Regions from separate parts of the Streptomyces sp. NPDC059816 genome, predicted to be linked through region 3. Evidence: riboswitches for the same ligand, from Rfam matches in the RefSeq annotation. Region 3 holds a riboswitch; each other region holds the start of a gene.
The links. A riboswitch is a leader RNA that binds a small molecule or an ion and turns the genes downstream of it on or off. The one in region 3 is predicted to bind thiamine pyrophosphate.
Positions count from the first base shown of each region.

Region 1: it holds a riboswitch for thiamine pyrophosphate, as region 3 does, so the genes downstream of both, thiO (glycine oxidase ThiO) here and ACFV88_RS17000 (thiamine ABC transporter substrate binding subunit) in region 3, are expected to answer to the same signal.
Region 2: it holds a riboswitch for thiamine pyrophosphate, as region 3 does, so the genes downstream of both, thiC (phosphomethylpyrimidine synthase ThiC) here and ACFV88_RS17000 (thiamine ABC transporter substrate binding subunit) in region 3, are expected to answer to the same signal.

Region 1 covers NZ_JBHWIQ010000002.1:265,121-271,642, forward strand. The annotation lists gene metF (methylenetetrahydrofolate reductase [NAD(P)H]) at 1-81, opposite strand, end outside; gene thiE (thiamine phosphate synthase) at 211-867, opposite strand; gene ACFV88_RS03770 (Rv2175c family DNA-binding protein) at 1,123-1,488, opposite strand; gene ACFV88_RS03775 (NAD(P)/FAD-dependent oxidoreductase) at 1,580-2,743, opposite strand; gene ACFV88_RS03780 (hypothetical protein) at 3,003-3,419, opposite strand; TPP riboswitch at 3,468-3,581, shown strand; gene thiO (glycine oxidase ThiO) at 3,578-4,735, shown strand; gene thiS (sulfur carrier protein ThiS) at 4,732-4,965, shown strand; gene ACFV88_RS03795 (thiazole synthase) at 4,967-5,761, shown strand; gene pknB (Stk1 family PASTA domain-containing Ser/Thr kinase) at 5,844-6,522, shown strand, end outside.
Region 2 covers NZ_JBHWIQ010000001.1:531,985-538,506, forward strand. The annotation lists gene ACFV88_RS02530 (hypothetical protein) at 1-542, shown strand, start outside; gene thiC (phosphomethylpyrimidine synthase ThiC) at 625-2,481, opposite strand; TPP riboswitch at 2,474-2,640, opposite strand; gene ACFV88_RS02540 (YibE/F family protein) at 2,712-4,190, shown strand; gene ACFV88_RS02545 (SsgA family sporulation/cell division regulator) at 4,266-4,703, opposite strand; gene ACFV88_RS02550 (IclR family transcriptional regulator) at 4,803-5,567, opposite strand; gene ACFV88_RS02555 (DUF5326 family protein) at 5,694-5,906, opposite strand; gene ACFV88_RS02560 (cupin domain-containing protein) at 6,169-6,486, opposite strand.
Region 3 covers NZ_JBHWIQ010000011.1:156,179-162,700, forward strand. The annotation lists gene ACFV88_RS16980 (phosphatidate cytidylyltransferase) at 1-865, shown strand, start outside; gene ACFV88_RS16985 (restriction endonuclease) at 1,324-2,244, shown strand; gene ACFV88_RS16990 (hypothetical protein) at 2,355-2,600, shown strand; gene rlmN (23S rRNA (adenine(2503)-C(2))-methyltransferase RlmN) at 2,846-3,952, shown strand; TPP riboswitch at 4,043-4,163, shown strand; gene ACFV88_RS17000 (thiamine ABC transporter substrate binding subunit) at 4,249-5,337, shown strand; gene ACFV88_RS17005 (ABC transporter permease) at 5,484-6,522, shown strand, end outside.

The DNA of each region.
Region 1 (6,522 bases), on a different contig from region 3:
GTACGTCGTTTTACCCGATGCGAGCATGTCACGGACCGTACGCGCGCGATCCGTCCTGGTGGAAGCTGTCCCAAGGGCCATACGGGCAGGTTAGCCACGCCGGGGCCGTCCCCCAACCGGGCGAGGGATAAATCAGACGAAAGACCCCCGCGATGTCCACCCCTCGGACACCGTCCGTCCTCAGAGTGAGCGGAGCGGGGAGATGGGGGCCTACGGGTTCCGCAGTCGGCGGGCGAACTCGGCGGCTGCCGCACCCGGGTCGGTCGCCTCGGTGAGGGCCCGGACGACGACCACCCGGCGGGCCCCGGCCTCGATGACCTGATCGAGGTTGCCCAGGTCGATGCCGCCGATGGCGAACCAGGGCCGCTCGGGGCGCAGCCCGGCGGTGTGACGGACCAGGGCCAGGCCCGGGGCGTGCCGTCCCGGCTTGGTGGGGGTGGGCCACACCGGGCCCGTGCAGAAGTAGTCGGCGCCCGGCTGCCGGGCCGCCGCCTGCGCCTCCTCGTCGGCGTGGGTGGAGCGGCCGATCAGGACGTCCGGGCCGAGGATCGCCCGGGCTGCGGGGACCGGGAGGTCGCCCTGGCCCAGGTGGAGCACGTCGGCGCCGATGGCGTGGGCGACGTCCGCCCGGTCGTTCACCGCGAGCAGCTTGCCGTGCCGCCGGCAGGCGTCGGCGAACACTCGCAGGTGGTCCAGTTCCTCGGCGGCTTCCATGCCCTTGTCGCGCAGTTGCACGATGTCCACGCCGGACGCGAGGACGCGGTCGAGGAACTCCGGGAGGTCGCCCTGGCGCGTGCGGGCGTCCGTGCAGAGGTAGAGGCGCGCGTCGGCGAGCCGGGCGCGGCGCGTGGGAATGGAATCTGCCATGGCGGTACTGGTCCCCCCGTGGACGGTGCGGTGGTGCGTGGGCGGTCCGCGCAGGACAGCGCACGCCGAGCGAGACGCGCCCGATCAGGGGCGCGGGGAACTGCGCGAAGCCACCGCGCACCCCCACCGAACAGCGCACCGCAGGTGGGCGTACGGAGGGAGCACGGTGTACCGCGCAGGTGAGTGCGGTGCGCGGACCACCTCGGGTCCGCGCACCGGCGGCGTCGGCCGCTCAGTCGGCGGCGGGTGCGCGGCTCAGACGGCGAGCGCCTGCGCGCGGCGCTTCACCTCCGTACCGCGGTTCTCACTCAGGGCCTGGGCGGGCGTGCCCGGCAGGCTGGGGTCGGGGGTGAAGAGCCATTCGAGCGTCTCTTCGTCCGTGAAGCCGTCGTCCCGCAGGAGCGTCAAGGTGCCGCTCAGGCCCTTGACGACCTTGTCGTCGTCGATGAAGGCCGCGGGTACGTGCAGGGCCCTGTTCTCGCCGCGGCGCACCGCGATCAGCTGGCCCTCCTTGACGAGCTGCCGAACACGGGTCACCTCCACGCCGAACCGCTCGGCGATGTCCGGGAGGGTCAGCCAGGCGGGGACGAGAGCATCAATCTTTGCGTCAATCTCGGTCACGTACCCCAGCCTGCCACTTCCTTCTGACATCGGAAAAGCGGCCCGCTGCCGGTGGGGCCGGTCGGCCCCACCGGCGGCCCGCCCCGACGGGTCAGCGGACGGCCGACTTCAGGGGGCGCGCGGGGTCCACCAGCAGCCCGGTGTCGAGCACCGCGCCGGACTCGATCAGCTTGCGGCCCTGGGCGAGGTCACGGGGGCGGCCCACGGCCAGCAGCGCCACCAGCCGCCCGCCGCGCAGCCAGCACACCGACCAGGCGGCACCGGAGGGCTCCCCGCGCCACACCACCGCGTCGGCGCCTTCGTGGTGGCCCGCGTACTGCACGAAGCGCCCGAACTGCTCGGACCAGAAGTACGGCACCGGGTCGTACACGGCGGGCACCTCGCCGACGATGCCGGCGGCGACCGTGCGCGGGCCCTGGAGCGCGTTGTCCCAGTGGTGCACCAGCAGGCGTTCGCCGTACCGGGCGGAGGGGAAGGAGGCGCAGTCGCCGACCGCGTAGACGTCGGGCACCGAGGTCCGCAGGTGGTCGTCGGCGAGCACTTCCCGGTGCGCGCCGAGTGCGATCCCGGAGCCGGCGAGCCAGTCGGTGGCGGGGCGGGCGCCGATGCCCACCACCACCGCGCCGGCGGGCAGCACGTTGCCGTCGTCCAGGACCACTTCGCCCGGCTGCACGCGGACCACGCGCGCCCGGGTGCGCAGGGTGGCCCCGGCCTCCGCGTACCAGTCGGTCATGGGGGCGGCGACCTCGGCGGGCAGGGCGCCCGCGAGCGGCCGGTCGGCGGCCTCCACCACGGTCACCGCGCAGCCCGCCTCACGAGCGGCCGTCGCGAACTCGGCGCCGATCCAGCCGGCGCCCACCACCACGACGTCGTGTTGGTCGGCGAGCACCGGACGCAACCGCTCGGCGTCGTCCAGGGTGCGCAGCAGGTGCACGCCGGGAACGCCGTCCGCGCCCGGCAACCGGATCGGTTCGGCGCCGGTCGCGATGACCAGCGTGTCGTACGGGACGGGCCCGGCCTCGGTGTCCAGTTCGTGGTCGTCGGGGCGGACGCCGGTGACCTCCAAGCCGAGCCGCAGGTCGATGCCGAGCGCCCCGAAGTCCACGTCGAAAGCGGAGTCCTCGGCCTTGCCCAGGAGCACGGCCTTGGACAACGGCGGCCGGTCGTAGGGCTGGTGGGGTTCGGCTCCGATCAGGACGACCGGTCCGGCGAAGCCCTGTTCGCGCAGGGCCACCGCGGTCTGCACCCCGGCCATGCCCGCGCCCGCGATGACGACGCCCGGTGGCCGGTCGGCCGCGCTGCCCGCTTCGGCCGTCGCGGCCGTCCGGCCCGCCGCGCCCGTCTCCGTCGCCTCGGTCGCCTCGGTCGTTTCGGGTGCCTTGGCTGTCTCGGCTGTCTCGGTTGTCTCTTCTGGCATGTCGCCCTCGTCCGCCTCGTCCGCCTCGTCGGGTGGTGGGGCCGTCGGCCGGCATCCGGCTGTCCCCGGTCGTCACCCTAGACACCCGGACGCCGGCTCAGTCGGCGGTCGGTCCCGGCTCGGGCGGTGTCTCTTGCGGTGCCTCCTCCACCACGCTCGTTCCCCGCCCCTCGCGGGACTCCCACTCCCAGGTCTCCAGCAGCCGCACCCGCCCGTCCGGCAGGGCGACCACCCGGGACGCGCAATGTCCGGATGCGGTCGTTCCGTCGATGCGCAGTTGGACGTACCGGAAGTCCAGCCGGTCCCCGGTGCGGGTGCCGACGAGGTGGCCGCGGACCACCTCGCCGCCCGCGTAGTCGGCCCAGACCACGCCGCCGCGCTCGTGGTAGGCGAAGCGGGTGCGGGTGCCGACCTGGCCGGGCGCCTGGTCGGCCACGGGTACCAGGACCCGTCCGTCGAGCGAGGGCGCGGCCGGTGCGGCCGGTCGATCGGGCTGGTGCGGCTGGTCGGGCACGGGACACGACTCCCTTACTGGGGTGCGGGGCATCGGGTTAGGGTGGCCAACGTAACTCGCGGGAGCCCGGACGCACCGGGCTGAGAGGGAGGCTGACCGGCCTCCGACCGTACGAACCTGATCCGGGTCATGCCGGCGAAGGGAGGAGCGGAGCACCCATGTCTCGTTCAGCGGACGTCCTGGTGGTGGGCGGCGGGATCATCGGTCTGGTGACGGCCTGGCGGGCCGCCGGGCGCGGTCTGAGCACCGCGCTGGTGGACCCCGCGCCGGGCGGCGGCGCCGCACAGGTGGCGGCCGGGATGCTCGCCGCGGTCACCGAACTGCACCCCGGCGAGGAGCAGCTCCTCGCCCTCAACACCGCCTCGGCCCGTGCCTATCCGGCGTTCGCCGCCGAACTGTCCGGGGTCACCGGGGCGGACCTCGGCTACCGGCGCTGCGGCACCCTCGCCGTCGCCCTCGACGCCGACGACCGGTCCCAGCTACGGGAGTTGCACGCCGTGCAGACCGCGGCGGGGCTGACGCCCCAGTGGCTCAACGGTCGGGAGTGCCGGCGGCTCGAACCGATGCTGGCCCCGGGCGTGCGCGGCGGGCTGCGGGTGGACGACGACCACCAGATCGACCCGCGGCGACTGGCCGCGGCCCTGGTCACCGCCTGTGCGTCGGCCGGCGTGGTCTTCCACCGGCAGCGGGTCGAACGCCTGGTCATCCGCAGGGAACGGGCCTCGGGCGTCCTGCTCGCCGACGGCACCGAGCTGGCGGCCGGGCAGGTCGTCCTCGCCGCGGGCAGCCTCAGCGGACGGCTCGCGGGGGTCCCCGACGAGGTCGTGCCACCGGTACGGCCCGTCAAGGGGCAGATCCTGCGGCTGAGGGTGCCGCCCGGCTTCGGCCCGTTCCTGAGTCGGACCGTGCGGGCGGTGGTGCGCGGCGGACAGGTGTACCTGGTGCCGCGCGAGGACGGTGAGCTGGTCCTCGGGGCCACCAGCGAGGAACTCGGCTGGGACACCACCGTCACCGCGGGCGGCGTGTACGAACTGCTGCGGGACGCCCACGAACTGGTCCCCGGCATCACCGAGCTACCGCTCGTCGAGACCCGTGCGGGGCTGCGGCCCGGCTCGCCCGACAACGCCCCCCTGCTCGGCCCCACCGCACTGGACGGGCTGCTGCTGGCCACCGGCCACCACCGCAACGGCGTGCTGCTCACCCCCGTCACCGGGGACGTCCTGGCCCACGCCCTGGTGCACGGTGAACTGCCGGACGACGCACGCCCCTTCACCCCCCTCCGGTTCACCCGCCTCCCCCAGGAGCAGCCCGTATGAGCGCGTCACCCGCCCCCGGGTCCACGACCCTGAGCGTCACCCTCAACGGCGAGCACCGGGACGTCAGCCCCGGGACGACCCTCGACGACCTCGTCGCCGTGCTCACCACCGCGCCCGGCGGAGTGGCCGCCGCCCTCAACGAGACCGTCGTCCCGCGCACGGGCTGGCCGCGGATCGTGCTCGCGGACGGCGACCGCGTCGAGGTCCTCACCGCGGTCCAGGGAGGCTGACGTGGCCGACGACCCCTTCGTCCTCGGCGGCCGGAGCTACGGCTCCCGGCTGATCATGGGCACCGGCGGCGCCCCCAGCCTCGACGTGCTGGAACGCTCGCTGGTCGCCTCCGGCACCGAGCTGACCACCGTCGCGATGCGGCGGGTCGATCCGACGACCGCCGGCTCGGTGCTCTCCGTGCTGGACCGGCTCGGCATCCGGGTGCTGCCCAACACCGCGGGCTGCTTCACCGCCGGGGAGGCGGTGCTCACCGCGCGGCTGGCCCGGGAGGCGCTCGGCACCGATCTGGTCAAGCTGGAGGTCATCGCCGACGAGCGGACCCTGCTGCCCGATCCCGTCGAGTTGCTGGACGCCGCCGAGATCCTCGTCGACGACGGTTTCACCGTCCTGCCGTACACCAATGACGATCCCGTCCTGGCGCGCAAGCTGGAGGACGTGGGGTGCGCTGCGGTGATGCCGCTGGGCTCGCCCATCGGCTCCGGGTTGGGCATCCGCAATCCGCACAACTTCGAGTTGATCGTGGAGCGGGCGGGGGTCCCGGTCATCCTGGACGCGGGGGCCGGGACGGCCTCGGACGTGGCGCTGGCCATGGAGCTGGGCTGTGCGGGGGTGATGCTCGCCTCAGCGGTGACCCGGGCCCGGGTGCCGGTGCTGATGGCCGAGGCCGTGCGGCACGCCGTGGAGGCCGGGCGCCTCGCCCATCGCGCCGGGCGCATCCCCCGGCGCTTCTTCGCACAGGCCAGTTCGCCCGCCGCGGGGCAGGCCCGGCTGGACCCGGAGCGCCCCGCGTTCTGACCCCCTACGGGGCACGGGCCGTCCGGGGGCGCGGGCCCCCGGGTCGGCACGCCCCCGGCGCGCCGGCTCTTAGACTGCCTCCGTGGACAATTCGCTTCAGGACCCGCTGCTCGGGCACGTGCTGGACGCCCGCTACCGGGTGGACGCGAGGATCGCCACCGGCGGCATGGCCACGGTGTACCGCGCCCTGGACACCCGGCTGGACCGGGTGGTCGCCCTGAAGGTGATGCACCCCGCCCTCGCGGTGGACGCGGGCTTCGTGGAGCGCTTCATCCGCGAGGCGAAGTCGGTGGCCCGGCTCTCGCACCCGAACGTGGTCGGCGTCTTCGACCAGGGCGCCCAGGGCGCCTACGTGTACCTCGCGATGGAGTACGTGCCCGGCTGCACGCTGCGGGACGTGCTGCGGGAGCGGGTCGCGCTGTGCCCACGGGCCGCCCTGGACGTCCTGGAGTCGGTGCTGGCCGCCCTCGGCGCGGCGCACCGGGCGGGTCTGGTCCACCGGGACATGAAGCCGGAGAACGTCCTGATCGGCGATGACGGCCGGGTCAAGGTGGCCGACTTCGGTCTGGTCCGCTCGGTGGACTCCCGGACCGGTTCGACCGGTCCGGTGCTCGGGACGGTGGCGTACCTCGCGCCGGAGCAGATCGAGGACGGTGCGGCGGACACCCGGGTGGACGTGTACGCCTGCGGGATCGTGCTCTACGAGATGCTGACCGGCGGCAAGCCCCACACCGGCGACACCACGGCGCAGGTCCTCTACC
Region 2 (6,522 bases), on a different contig from region 3:
TCCTCGCGGTGCTCGCCCCGGTGCTCGCCGGGTCCGCCGCAGTGATCTTCCTGCTCGTCGGCTACGCCCTACGGGCGCTCAGCCCCGGGCTGGCGATCGGCCGGACCCTGCTCGCCACGGGCTGGGTCTTCGGCGCGATCACCGCCGCCGCGATCCTCGTCGCCGCGGCCGGACTGCTGTTCGCCGCACTGCGCAACAACGCGACGGCGCTGCGGGCCGCCCCGCGGCGCGAGATCGACGAACGGGTCGAACTGGCCCGCGCGGCGTGGCGCGACGCCCTGGTGGAGCACGGCATCGTGCCCTTCCTCCGCAACGCCCTGGCGAACGCCCCAAAACCCGACGCCGGGGCTGCCGGGACCGGCGGGACGTACGGCCCGGCAACCCCGGCGGGTGCCGGCACCTCCGGTCGGATGCCGCACCTCGGCTACCACCGGCCGGGGTTCAGCAGCCCCGACCGGGGCGCGACGGGGCCGCGCCCCAGCTATTCGAGCCCGGACTTCAGCAGCCCGGACTTCGGCGGGCCCGAACACCCGCCGGAATAGCCCGGCGCACGCGGGGACGCGTCCGGCGGGTCCGCGCGGATCGCCCGCGCAGACCCACCGCACGTCGGCCCGGCCTCGCCCGCTACGCCAACGGGAGGTAGACCCGGTTGCCCGAGGCCGCGAACTCCTTGGACTTCTGGAGCATCCCCTCGGCGACCTCCTGAGCTGAGGCGTTCTCGGCGGCGTCGCCGCCGAACCGCTCGTTGATGCTCTGGCTGATCTTCATCGAGCAGAACTTAGGCCCGCACATGGAACAGAAGTGCGCCGTCTTCGCGGGTTCCGCGGGCAGGGTCTCGTCATGGAAGGACCGTGCCGTGTCGGGGTCGAGGGCCAGGTTGAACTGGTCCTCCCAGCGGAACTCGAAGCGGGCGTCGGAGAGCGCGTCGTCCCACTCCTGGGCACCGGGATGCCCCTTGGCCAGGTCCGCGGCATGGGCGGCGATCTTGTACGTGATGACCCCGGTCTTCACGTCGTCACGGTTGGGCAGGCCCAGGTGCTCCTTGGGCGTGACGTAACAGAGCATCGCGGTGCCCCACCAGGCGATCATGGCGGCGCCGATCCCGGAGGTGATGTGGTCGTAGGCGGGCGCGATGTCGGTGGTCAGGGGGCCCAGGGTGTAGAACGGGGCCTCCTCGCAGATCTCCTGCTGGAGGTCGATGTTCTCCTTGATCTTGTGCATCGGCACGTGTCCGGGGCCCTCGATCATGGTCTGGACGTCGAATCCCTTGGCGATCCGGTTCAGTTCACCGAGGGTGCGCAACTCCGCGAACTGCGCCTCGTCGTTGGCGTCCGCGATGGAACCGGGGCGCAGCCCGTCGCCCAGGGAGTACGTGACGTCGTAGGCGGCGAGGATCTCGCACAGTTCCTCGAAGTTCTCGTACAGGAAGGACTCCTTGTGGTGCGCCAGGCACCACGCGGCCATGATCGACCCGCCACGCGACACGATGCCGGTCTTGCGGCGCGCCGTGAGCGGTACGTACGGCAGCCGGACGCCCGCGTGGACGGTCATGTAGTCCACGCCCTGCTCGGCCTGCTCGATGACCGTGTCCTTGTAGATCTCCCAGGTCAGTTCCTCCGCCCGGCCGTCCACCTTCTCCAACGCCTGGTAGAGCGGCACCGTTCCGATCGGCACGGGGGAGTTGCGCAGCACCCACTCCCGGGTGGTGTGGATGTTGCGGCCGGTGGACAGGTCCATGACGGTGTCGGCGCCCCAGCGGGTGGCCCAGGTCATCTTGTCCACCTCCTCCTCGATGGAGGAGGTGACGGCGGAGTTGCCGATGTTGGCGTTGACCTTCACCAGGAACCGCTTGCCGATGATCATCGGCTCGATCTCCGGGTGGTTCACGTTCGCGGGCAGCACCGCCCGGCCGGCGGCGATCTCGGCCCGTACGACCTCGGGTTCGACGTTCTCGCGGAGCGCCACGAACTCCATCTCGGGCGTGACCTCGCCGCGGCGCGCGTAGGCGAGCTGGGTGACGTGCTTCCCGTCGCGGCCCCGTCGGGGCTGGCGGGGGCGCCCCGGGAACACCGCGTCGAGGTTGCGCAGCCCCCCGCGCGGCGAGGTGTGCTTGAGCCCGTCGTCCTCGGGGCGGACCGGGCGTCCCGCGTACTCCTCGGTGTCGCCGCGCGCAACGATCCAGTTCTCCCGCAGCGGCGCCAAGCCGCGGCGGACGTCGGTGTCGGCGTGCGGATCGGTGTACGGGCCGGAGGTGTCGTACAGGGTGACCGACCCGCCGTTGGTGAGGTGGACCTGACGGACCGGCACGCGCAGGTCGGGGCGGGGGCCCTCGACGTACGCCTTGTGCCAGCCGGCGGTCGGCCCGGGGTCCGCCGGCTCGCCGGTCTCCCCGGTGGGGACCCGCGCGTCGTCCGTGGACCCGGAGGGATCGGTGGGGTCGGTCGCGGTCACGGCAGGCGTGCGTGCGTCCTTGATGGTCATGAGACCTACTCCCTACGCCGGCATTACCCGGTAACAGGTTCAGCGGTCGACGCAGCGGTTCTCCGCCGGAGCACCCGTCCGCGTGAAGCGACGAGCAGGTCCGGGTACGGAGGTCAGCGCCCTCTCAGCCCGGTGCTCCGAGCTCCCGCGTGTGCAAAGGTGCCCCCACGCTAGCGTCATGTCTGGCGTGCTGAACAGTGGGCCCCGCCCGTTCTTGCGATGATCGGGCGGTGACCACCACGCCGCAGCCTCCCGTCCCGCCCGCCGGACAGCCCTGGTCGCCGTCCCCCGCGACGGCCCCGGAGTCGACCGCCCACGGCCACGGCCACGGTCCGGACGGCCACGGCAGCCAGGGGGGAGGCGGGGGAGGCCACGGGGGCCACGGGGGCCACGGGGGCCACGGGGGCCACGGGCATTCTCACTCCCACGGTCCGGCTGCGCCCGTCTCGGCGAGGTTGCGCCGGATCATCGCCGCCGTGCTCATCCCCTTCGCCACGGCCGTCGTCGTGGGGCTGGTCGTCCTGTGGCCGGGCGGCGCCCCCACCCACGAGCGCACGGGCGTCGGCTTCGACCGGCAGACCGAGCAGGCGACGGTCACCCGGGTCGACCGGGTCGACTGCAAGTCCGTCAACGCGGGCGCCGTCCCGCCGACCGGGGACACCTCGACCGCTGAGGGAAGTCAGGCGCAGCAGCGGTCGACCGGCGACTGCGGCAAGGCCACCGTCGAGGTCACCACGGGTCCGCACCAGGGACGGACGTTCACCGAGATCGTGCAGCCCGATGCCTCGCGGAAGCTGGAGCAGGGGCAGAAGGTGATCGTCGCCTACGCCCCCGACGCGCCGCGGGACCTCCAGTACTCGGTCGCGGACACCAACCGTCGCCTTCCGATGGTGTTGTTGGCCGGACTATTCGCGCTCGCCGTGGTCCTCGTCGGCCGGCTGCGCGGGCTGATGGCCCTGGTGGCCCTCGCGGTGAGCTTCCTGATCCTGACGTTCTTCATCTTGCCCGCGATCCTCCAGGGCTCAAATCCGCTGGTCGTCGCGGTGGTCGGGGCGAGCGCGATCATGCTGATCGCCTTGTACATGTGCCACGGGCTGTCCGCCCGCACCTCGGTGGCCGTGCTCGGCACGCTGGTGTCACTGCTGCTGATCGGGGTGTTGGGTTCCCTGTTCATCGGCTGGGCCTCGCTCACCGGGGACACCGACGACAACACCGGGCTGATCCACGGGCTGTACCCGGGGATCGACATGAGCGGTCTGTTGCTGGCCGGGGTGATCATCGGCTCGCTCGGCGTGCTGGACGACGTGACCGTCACCCAGACCTCGGCGGTCTGGGAGTTGCACCAGGCCGATCCGACGATGAGTCGCCGCGCGCTGTACCGCGCGGGCATCCGCATCGGGCGGGACCACATCGCCTCGGTGGTCAACACCCTGGTCCTGGCCTATGCGGGTGCGGCGCTGCCGTTGCTGCTGCTGTTCTCGATCGCGCAGAGTTCCGTGGGCACGGTGGCCAACAGCGAGTTGGTCGCCGAGGAGATCGTCCGGACGCTGGTCGGGTCGATCGGCCTGGTGGCGTCCGTACCGGTCACGACGGCGTTGGCCACGCTGGTGGTGGCCGCGGACCGCCCGGGAACGGGCGCCGCTCCCGCGCGTACCGTCCCGTCGCCCGGGGGCCGGGGCCGCCGTCGCAAGGCGCGTACGGGCGGCTGAACCGTCCGGGACGGGTGCGGGTGCTCACCGGGGGACACCCCCGGGGGATGGTTCGGCCGCCACGTTGACGGGACGTCAACCCGCGCTCTGTTCCTCCGCCAGGATGCGGTCGAGCGCCTGGTCCAACAGGGAGTCGAATCCGGCCATCGCCCGTTCCTGGCCCAGTGGAACGATCTTGTCCGTGCGGTCGAGGAAGGCGATCAGCGGCGCCACCCCCGCGCGGAAGACGGCCTGTTCGACACCCACCTGAAGCGTGATCAACACATCGCTGAGGATCTCCGGATCGTCCGGGGCGATGTGCACGTCCCCGTCCCCGCAGGGCTCGGCGACCCCGTCGACCAGCAGCTCTCGGCCGAACGTCCAGCTCACGGGCGCATCGCCGGGGAGGTGGAAGGTCAGCCGCACGGCATAGGGATCGGCACTGTCGTAACGCAACTCCACGGGAATGCGGAAGGTGAGTTCCTCGGACACGAGAAAGCTCATCATGACTTCTGCCTGTACCGACTCGCGCATTGGCTACCCCGTCGTGTGGCGTCGACTGGCCAGGAATCAGCCCCCTGACACTCATGGCATCTTGCTTAAAGTACACGACAGATCACAAGGAGTGAGTTTTCAGATGCTGATAGAGAAGCCGAGTGTCCCTAGTAGCTTTCCGACCTCGCGCTCCAACCGCGCCAACGTCGGCAGCAGTCGGTCCTCCTGGTGCGCGGGCAGCGAGAAGCCGATGGCCATGGCCGTGCTGCCGGCCATGAGGGGCATCGCCGCGCAGACCGTCCCGAGCGCGTACTCCTGGTGCTCCAGCACCGGCTGCATGCGGTCGACGGCCGCGAGCCGCCGCAGGAAGGTCTCCTCGTCCCGCACGGAGTACGGGGTCACGTACCGGACGGGGTGCCGGTGCAGGTGGTCGCGGCGGGCCTTCTCACCGAGCTGCGACAGCAGGCACTGACCCAGCGCGTGGGCGTGCCCGGTCTCGCGGAAGTCCACCCACTCCTCGATCGCGGGATGCGCGGGACTGTCGGCCACCGCGGCGAGTTCGATCTCGCCATCGCGGTACACCCCGAAGTACACGGGCACCCCGAGGACGTCACGGCAGTGCGCGAGCGCGTCATGCATCCTGCCCCGACGGTTCTGCTGGGCCGCGGCGCCGGCCAGCCTCTCGGCCGCCTCCGCCAGCAGGTACACCCCCCGCTCACGACGCACGTAGCCCTCGTGGACCAGGGTGCGCAGCAGGTGGTACGCGGTGGGGAGCGCCACCCGCGACTCGCGCGCCAGCTGCTTGGCGGGCGCGCCCCCGCGGTGCGAGGCGGCGGCCTCCAGCAGTCGCAGCGCGCGCTGCACGGAGCCGATCAGGGTCGGAGCGGGATCATCCGGGGCCAAGGCTCACTCCCGTGGCGAGTGGGTGTCCGCTTCGACTCTAGTCGTCCGATACGGACTATTTCCATACCCCGGACAATCTTCCCTCGGGAGGGGGACCCGGCCCCGTCCCCCCACCGCTCTGACGTGCTACCAGTCACCCCGTGACGAGGACGACGTCGTGAACTTCCGCACCACGTAGACGAGGCCGGCGACCAGCACCACGAACACGAGCACCTTGAAGAGCAGCTCCACCAGGAAGGAGAGCACCCCGACGATCAGTCCGCCGAACACGAACAGCGCGATGACCGGCACCGCGACCCACTTCACCCACCACGGCAAGCCCGAGAAGATCTCCCGCACGGTTCCTTCCTTCCGCTCCGCGCCCTCGTCGTCCGACGTCGGCGCACCCTTCGCGTACCCGGCCCGACCCCGCCCCGCGACGACGCGGTCCCGTTGCCGGGCCGTGGGGCGCGAGTGGTGCGAGTCTTCGATCCGTGCCTTCGATGCTAGGGCGCCGCGCGGTCGGGCGGGCGCCCGCGGCCCCTTGTCCTCCCCTGACCGCACCCTGAGGGAACCCCGAGGCCGGAACTCGGCCTTCCGGCGGGGAACCGGACGGGCCTCCTCAGCCCTCCGGAGGAGAGAACACCACGAGCACCCGCAGGTCCTCGGTGATGTGGTGGAACTTGTGCGCGACCCCGGCCGGGACGTACACGACGCTGCCCCGGGCCACCGTCGTCGTCTCCATGCCCACGGTGATCGACGCGCGTCCGCTCACCACGAAGTACACCTCGTCCTGGCCGTGCGGCTGCTGCGGATCGGATGCCCCCGCGTCCAGCGCGTAGAGGCCGACCGACATGTTCCGCTCCCGCAGGAACTGTAGGTACGCGCCGTCGTTGGCGGCCCGCTCGATCTCCAGCTCGTCCAGCCGGAATGCCTTCATCAGCCCTTGCCCATCTCCGTCAGCACCCATCCGTGC
Region 3 (6,522 bases):
ACAGGAGCCCATGCCCAGCGCACCGGAACCGCCCGCCGCACCGCAGAAGAAGAGCGCGGGACGTGACCTGGGCGCGGCCATAGGGGTCGGGCTGGGGCTCGCCGCGGTGATCGTCGCCTCGCTGTTCGTGGTGAAGGCGGTCTTCGTCGGCGTCATTGTCGTCGCGGTCGTCGTCGGGCTGTGGGAACTCACCAGCCGTCTCAAGGAACGCAAGGACATCGACGCCCCGCTGGTCCCGCTCGCGGTGGGCGGGGCCGCCATAGTCGTCGCCGGCTACGCGCGCGGTACCGACGGGGCCTGGGTGGCGATGGCGCTGACCGCGCTGACCGTTCTCGTGTGGCGGATGTCGCGGCCTCCGGACGGTTATCTGAAGGACGTCACGGCAGGGGTGTTCGCCGCCTTCTACGTGCCGTTCCTGGCGACCTTCGTGGCCCTGCTGCTCACCGCCGACGACGGTGCCTGGCGGGTGCTGACCTTCCTGGTGCTGACGGTCGTCAGCGACACGGGGGCCTACGCGATCGGCTGGCGGTTCGGCACCCACAAGCTGGCGCCGCGGATCAGCCCCGGCAAGACCCGTGAGGGACTGTTCGGCGCGATCGGCTTCGCGATGGTCGCCGGCGCCCTGTGCATGGAGTTCCTGATCGACGGGGGCACCTGGTGGCAGGGGCTGCTGCTGGGGCTCGCGGTCGCCGTCAGCGCCACGCTGGGGGACCTCGGTGAGTCCATGATCAAGCGGGACCTCGGCATCAAGGACATGGGCACGTTGCTGCCCGGCCACGGCGGCATCATGGACCGACTCGACTCGCTCCTGCCGACGGCCCCGGTGGTCTGGCTGCTGATGGTGATCTTCGTGGGGTCCGGCTGATCGGGCTCCGTGCAGGACGCGGGCGTTTCGACCTGCGCGTACGACGGTGAGGGCCGGTTGTCCACGGGACGACCGGCCCTCACCGTTTCCCTTCGCCAGCTGCGTGCGCGAGGGTTCAGCGCTTCTTGGTCCGCCGCCGTTGCGGGGGCGTCCGGGGCCCCCGGTGGAGCTGGCAGCGGGAGTAGCCGACCATCGCCGGGTTCCTGCACGGTTTCCCCGTAGTGGTCTGCGTCGATCCGCACCTGATCTGGTAGCCCACCCTGTTCCTCCCCTGTTCGCTCCGCAGTTCGAACGACCGATGGGGGAGCCGGTGTTGCAGTGGTCCCGTCCCGTAGGATTGGTCGTAGCTGGCTATGGAGTGTGGGTGGACATACTTTCGGCGAGAGGGAAGTGCCTTCATGTAGCCTAGAGTTTTAGGTGGTTCAGTAGACCTAAATGCATGAAGGGTGGCCCGCAGGATGGCAACGGACACGGCGACCGACTGGGACATCGCCGTCGGTGACGTCCTCAAGCGCGTCGAGCTGCACGAGCGCTACGGAGGGCGTCGGCAGGGCGGGATCGGGCCCTCCCGGGTGTCCGCCAACGTCTTCTGCTTCACGGACCCGGTGAAGGGCCACAAGCACGGCTACTTCGACGGCTGGGGCGACGACGGCTGTTACCACTACGCCGGCGAGGGCCAACTCGGCGACCAGAAGATGACCCAGGGCAACCTGGCCATCCTGAAGCACCAGGGCGAGGGCCGGGCCCTGCGCCTCTTCAAGGGCCTCGGCTCGGGCATGTGCCAGTACCTCGGGGAGTTCGTGCTGCCCGAGGAGCGGCCCTGGTACCGCACCGAGGCGCCGGAGACGAACGACGGACCGGTCCGCAGCGTCATCATGTTCCGCTTGCAGCCGCTCACGGCGGCCCCGCCCGCCGGCTCCCAGCTTCCGCACACCCCCGAGGACAGCCCCCGGGTGGAGACGCTGGAGGTGGAGGCGCAGTACACCGAGCGCATGTGGGTCGAGCCCTCCCGCGAACCGTACGAGGCCGAACGGGCCGAGGCGAAGCTGGTCCTGGGGTACGCCGACCACCTCCGGCTGCTGGGCCACGAGACGACGCGGCACCGCATCGCACCGACCGGCGTCGCGAAGTGGCTACTGACCGACCTCTACGACGTCACGGCCAACCGGCTCTACGAGGCCAAGGGCTCGGTCGGGCGGAGCGCCGTCCGGATGGCCGTCGGGCAACTCCTGGACTACGCCCGCTTCCTCCCCGAGCCGGAGCTGGCGCTGTTGGTGCCCTCCCGCCCGGAGGACGACCTGCTCGACCTGTGCGCCGGGCTGAAGATCGTCGTCGTCTGGCCGGAAGGAGACGGATACGCGTCCACCGACGCGGCCTGACCGCGGGCACCGGCGGTGCCCCACCACACGAAGCAGGCCACCCGCGGCGCCTGGTAACGAAGCGGGTGGCCCGTGCTCACCGTCCTCGGAGGAACAGGAGCAGTCCAAGTATGTCCGAAAACCCGGAGGGGCGAGCAGCCCTGCTCGCACGGGCCGCGATGTTCGGCAGCGCGCTGTCGGCCGGCGTGGTCCTCGTCCTCGCCGGCGGCGCGACGCCGGTGGAGGCATCGGCCTACGTCGCCCCCTTCCTGATGTTCCTGCACCGCGGCGCCCCCGTGCCCGGAGCACGCGGCGCCGCCCGCCGGCAGCTGCCGCGCGCAGGCGGGCCCCCGTCACCGGAATCGGCCCGGGAGTAGCGAACGACGGGCCCGTCCGTGCGGGCGGGCCCGTCCGGTGCGCGGTGCCGCTGTGACTCGCGGCACCGTGCCCGGCTCCCCGTCGCCGCCGACACGGGCCGTCGCACGGTGCCCCCGGCGGCGACCACCAGCGCGAACGCGACGGACACCGGGTCGCCCGCAGTCGACGGGGGTGGCGGGTGCCGGCCACCGCCGCCGGCGACGCACCCGGGCCACGGGCTCGCGTCTGCGACACTGGAGGCACCATGCCCAAGCCCGGAGAACTCACTTTCGTCGCCCCGCGCGGAGCCAAGAAGCCCCCGCGGCACCTCGCCGACCTCTCGCCCGCCGAGCGCAAGGAAGCCGTCGCCGCCATCGGCGAGAAACCGTTCCGCGCCAAGCAGCTCTCGCAGCACTACTTCGCGCGGTACGTCCACGACCCCGCCCAGTGGACGGACATCCCGGCCGGCGCGCGCGACAGGTTGCAGGAGGCCCTGCTCCCGGACCTCATGTCCGTGGTGCGGCACATCAGCTGCGACGACGACACCACCCGCAAGACGCTGTGGCGCCTGTTCGACGGCACCCTCGTGGAGTCGGTGCTGATGCGGTACCCGGACCGGGTCACCATGTGCATCAGCTCCCAGGCCGGCTGCGGAATGAACTGCCCCTTCTGCGCCACCGGCCAGGCGGGGCTGGACCGCAACCTGTCGACGGCCGAGATCGTGCACCAGATCGTGGACGGCATGCGCGCGCTGCGGGACGGGGAGATCCCCGGCGGCCCGGCGCGCCTGTCGAACATCGTGTTCATGGGCATGGGCGAGCCGCTGGCCAACTACAACCGCGTCGTGGGGGCGATCCGTCGCCTCACCGACCCGGAGCCGGACGGCCTCGGCCTGTCCCAGCGCGGGATCACGGTGTCGACGGTCGGGCTCGTCCCCGCGATCCGCCGGTTCACCGACGAGGGCTTCAAGTGCCGGCTCGCGATCTCCCTGCACGCGCCCGACGACGAGCTGCGCGACACCCTCGTCCCGGTCAACACGCGCTGGAAGGTCCGGGAGGTCCTCGACGCGGGCTGGGAGTACACCGAGCGCTCCGGTCGGCGACTGTCCATCGAGTACGCCCTGATCCGGGACATCAACGACCAGGCGTGGCGCGGTGACCTGCTCGGGCGACTGCTCAAGAACAAGCGGGTGCACGTCAACCTCATCCCGCTCAACCCGACGCCCGGCTCCAAGTGGACCGCGTCCCGTCCCGAGGACGAGAAGGCGTTCGTGGAGGCCATCGCGGCGCACGGGGTGGCGGTCACCGTCCGGGACACCCGGGGCCAGGAGATCGACGGGGCCTGTGGACAGCTGGCGGCATCCGAACGCTAGAGCGGTACTCTTGTCCCGAACGCCCGCATAGCGTCCTGTGCGCAGCGAGCGGTTCGAGCCATTCGCAGCACCTTCACGACAGACAACTGCATTTTCCGACAGGGGAGCGCCACAGCGCTGAGAGTGCGGCAGCCGGGTCACACCGGCGGGCCGCAGACCCTCTGAACCTCGCCCGGGTCATTCCGGGTAGGAAGTTCGGTCACCACTCAAGCTGTTGCGCCCTGCCCGCGCTCCCGCCCCGGGGGCCGCGGGCGGGGCCGCGTCTCTTCCTGGTCCGCTCCAGGAGGAACAACCACGTGAGCACCACCAAGAAGGCCACCGCCGTCGCCCTCGCGGCCGGGCTGGGCCTCGTCACCCTCTCCGGCTGCGCCGAGAGCGGCGACGACGGGCACGGCAGCGGGTCCAAGACGGTCACCCTGGTCAGCCACAGCTCCTTCGCCGCCTCCGAAGAGGTGCTGGAGGAGTTCGAGAAGGAGTCCGGTTACACGCTCAAGGTCCTGGAGGACGGGGACGCGGGCGTGGCCGTCAACAAGGCCATCCTGACCAAGGGCAACCCGCAGGGCGACGTGTTCTTCGGCATCGACAACACCCTGCTCTCCCGCGGCCTCGACAACGAGCTCTTCACGCCCTACGAGGCGACGGGCGCGGACAGCGTCCGGCTCCCGAAGCGGCCGCTGCTCGACAAGCAGGACCGGGTCACCCTCGTCGACACCGGCGAGATATGCGTCAACTACGACAAGAAGTACTTCGCGGACAAGGGCGTGACCCCGCCGGAGACCTTCGATGACCTGGTGAAGCCGGCGTACAAGAACCTCCTCGTGGTGGAGAACCCGGCCACCTCCTCGCCCGGCCTCGGCTTCCTCATGGGCACCGTCGCCCAGCAGGGCGGCGCCGCGTGGCCCGACTACTGGAAGAAGCTGAAGGACAACGGCGTCAAGGTCGTGGACGGCTGGGACCAGGCGTACAACGAGGAGTTCTCCGGCTCCGCCGGCGGCAAGAAGGCCGGCGGCGACCGTCCGCTCGTCGTCTCGTACGCCTCCTCCCCGCCCGTCGAGGCGATCTACTCCGACCCCAAGCCCGCCGAGGCGCCGACCGGCGTCTCCACCGGCACCTGCTTCCAGCAGGCGGAGTACGCGGGCCTGCTCGCGGGTGCGAAGAACCCGGAGGGCGGCAAGGCCCTGCTGGACTTCCTGAGCGAGCGCACCTTCCAGGCGGACATGCCGCTGAACATGTTCGTGGACCCGGTGCACAAGGACGTCAAGGTCCCCGCGGACTTCGCCCGGTACGCGGTCGAGGTGCCCTCGCCGCTGACGATGGACCCGCAGCGGATCGCCGACCACCGTGACCAGTGGGTCAAGCAGTGGACCTCGCTCGTAGTGAAGTAGGCCGCGCGGCCGACGGCCCCCGCCCCGGTGACCCGTCCGGGTCGGGCGCGGCGGCCGGCACGGGCCCCGGGCGCACCGACGCCGCCGGGCCCGCGGCCCCGCGCACCCGGTCGGACCGCCGGGGCGCGCTGCTGCGCTGCGCGCTGATGGCGCTGCCGGTGGTGTTCTTCGCGGTGTTCTTCGCCTACCCGGTGACCGCGATCGTGGCCCGCGGGCTGCGGCCGGAGGGCGTCTGGCAACTCGGGGCGATCGGGGAGGTCCTGGCCCGCCCGGAGATCCGCGAGGTGCTGTGGTTCACCACCTGGCAGGCCCTCGCCTCGACGGCGGGGACCCTGCTGATCGCGCTGCCCGGTGCCTACGTCTTCGCCCGGTTCGCCTTCCCCGGCAAGCAACTGCTGCGGGCCGTGGTCACCGTGCCCTTCGTGCTGCCCACCGTCGTCGCCGGCTCGGCGTTCCTCGCCCTCCTCGGCCGCGGCGGTCTGCTGGACCGGGCGGCCGGCGTACGGCTCGACACCACCGTGTGGGCGATCCTGCTGGCGCACGTCTTCTTCAACTACGCGGTCGTGGTGCGCACCGTGGGCGGACTCTGGGCCCAACTCGACCCGCGGCAGGAGGAAGCCGCCCGGGTGCTCGGCGCCTCCCGGTTCGCCGCCTGGCGGACGGTGACCCTGCCCGCGCTGCGGCCCGCCGTCGCGGGAGCCACACTGATGGTGTTCCTGTTCACCTTCACCTCCTTCGGCGTGGTCCAGATCCTCGGCGGCCCCGCGTTCTCCACCCTGGAAGTGGAGATCTACCGGCAGACCTCCCAGATCTTCGACCTCTCCAGCGCCGCCGTGCTCACCCTCGTGCAGTTCGTCGCCGTCGGCCTGATCCTCGCCGTCCACGCCTGGAGCGTGCGCCGCCGGGAGCACGGGCTGCGGCTGGTCGACCCCTCGGTCACCGCACGCCGCCCGCGCGGTGCGGGGCAGTGGGCCCTGCTCGCCGGGGTGCTGGCCACCGTCGCCGCGCTGATCGTGCTGCCCCTCGGGGTGCTGGTGGCCCGCTCCTTCCAGGACACCGAAGGGGCCTTCACCCTCACCTACTACCGGTCGCTCACCTCCGCCGAGGGCGGTGCGTTCCTCGTGCCGCCCATCAACGCCATCGGCAACTCCCTGCTGTACGCGCTCGCCGCCACCGCCATCGCCC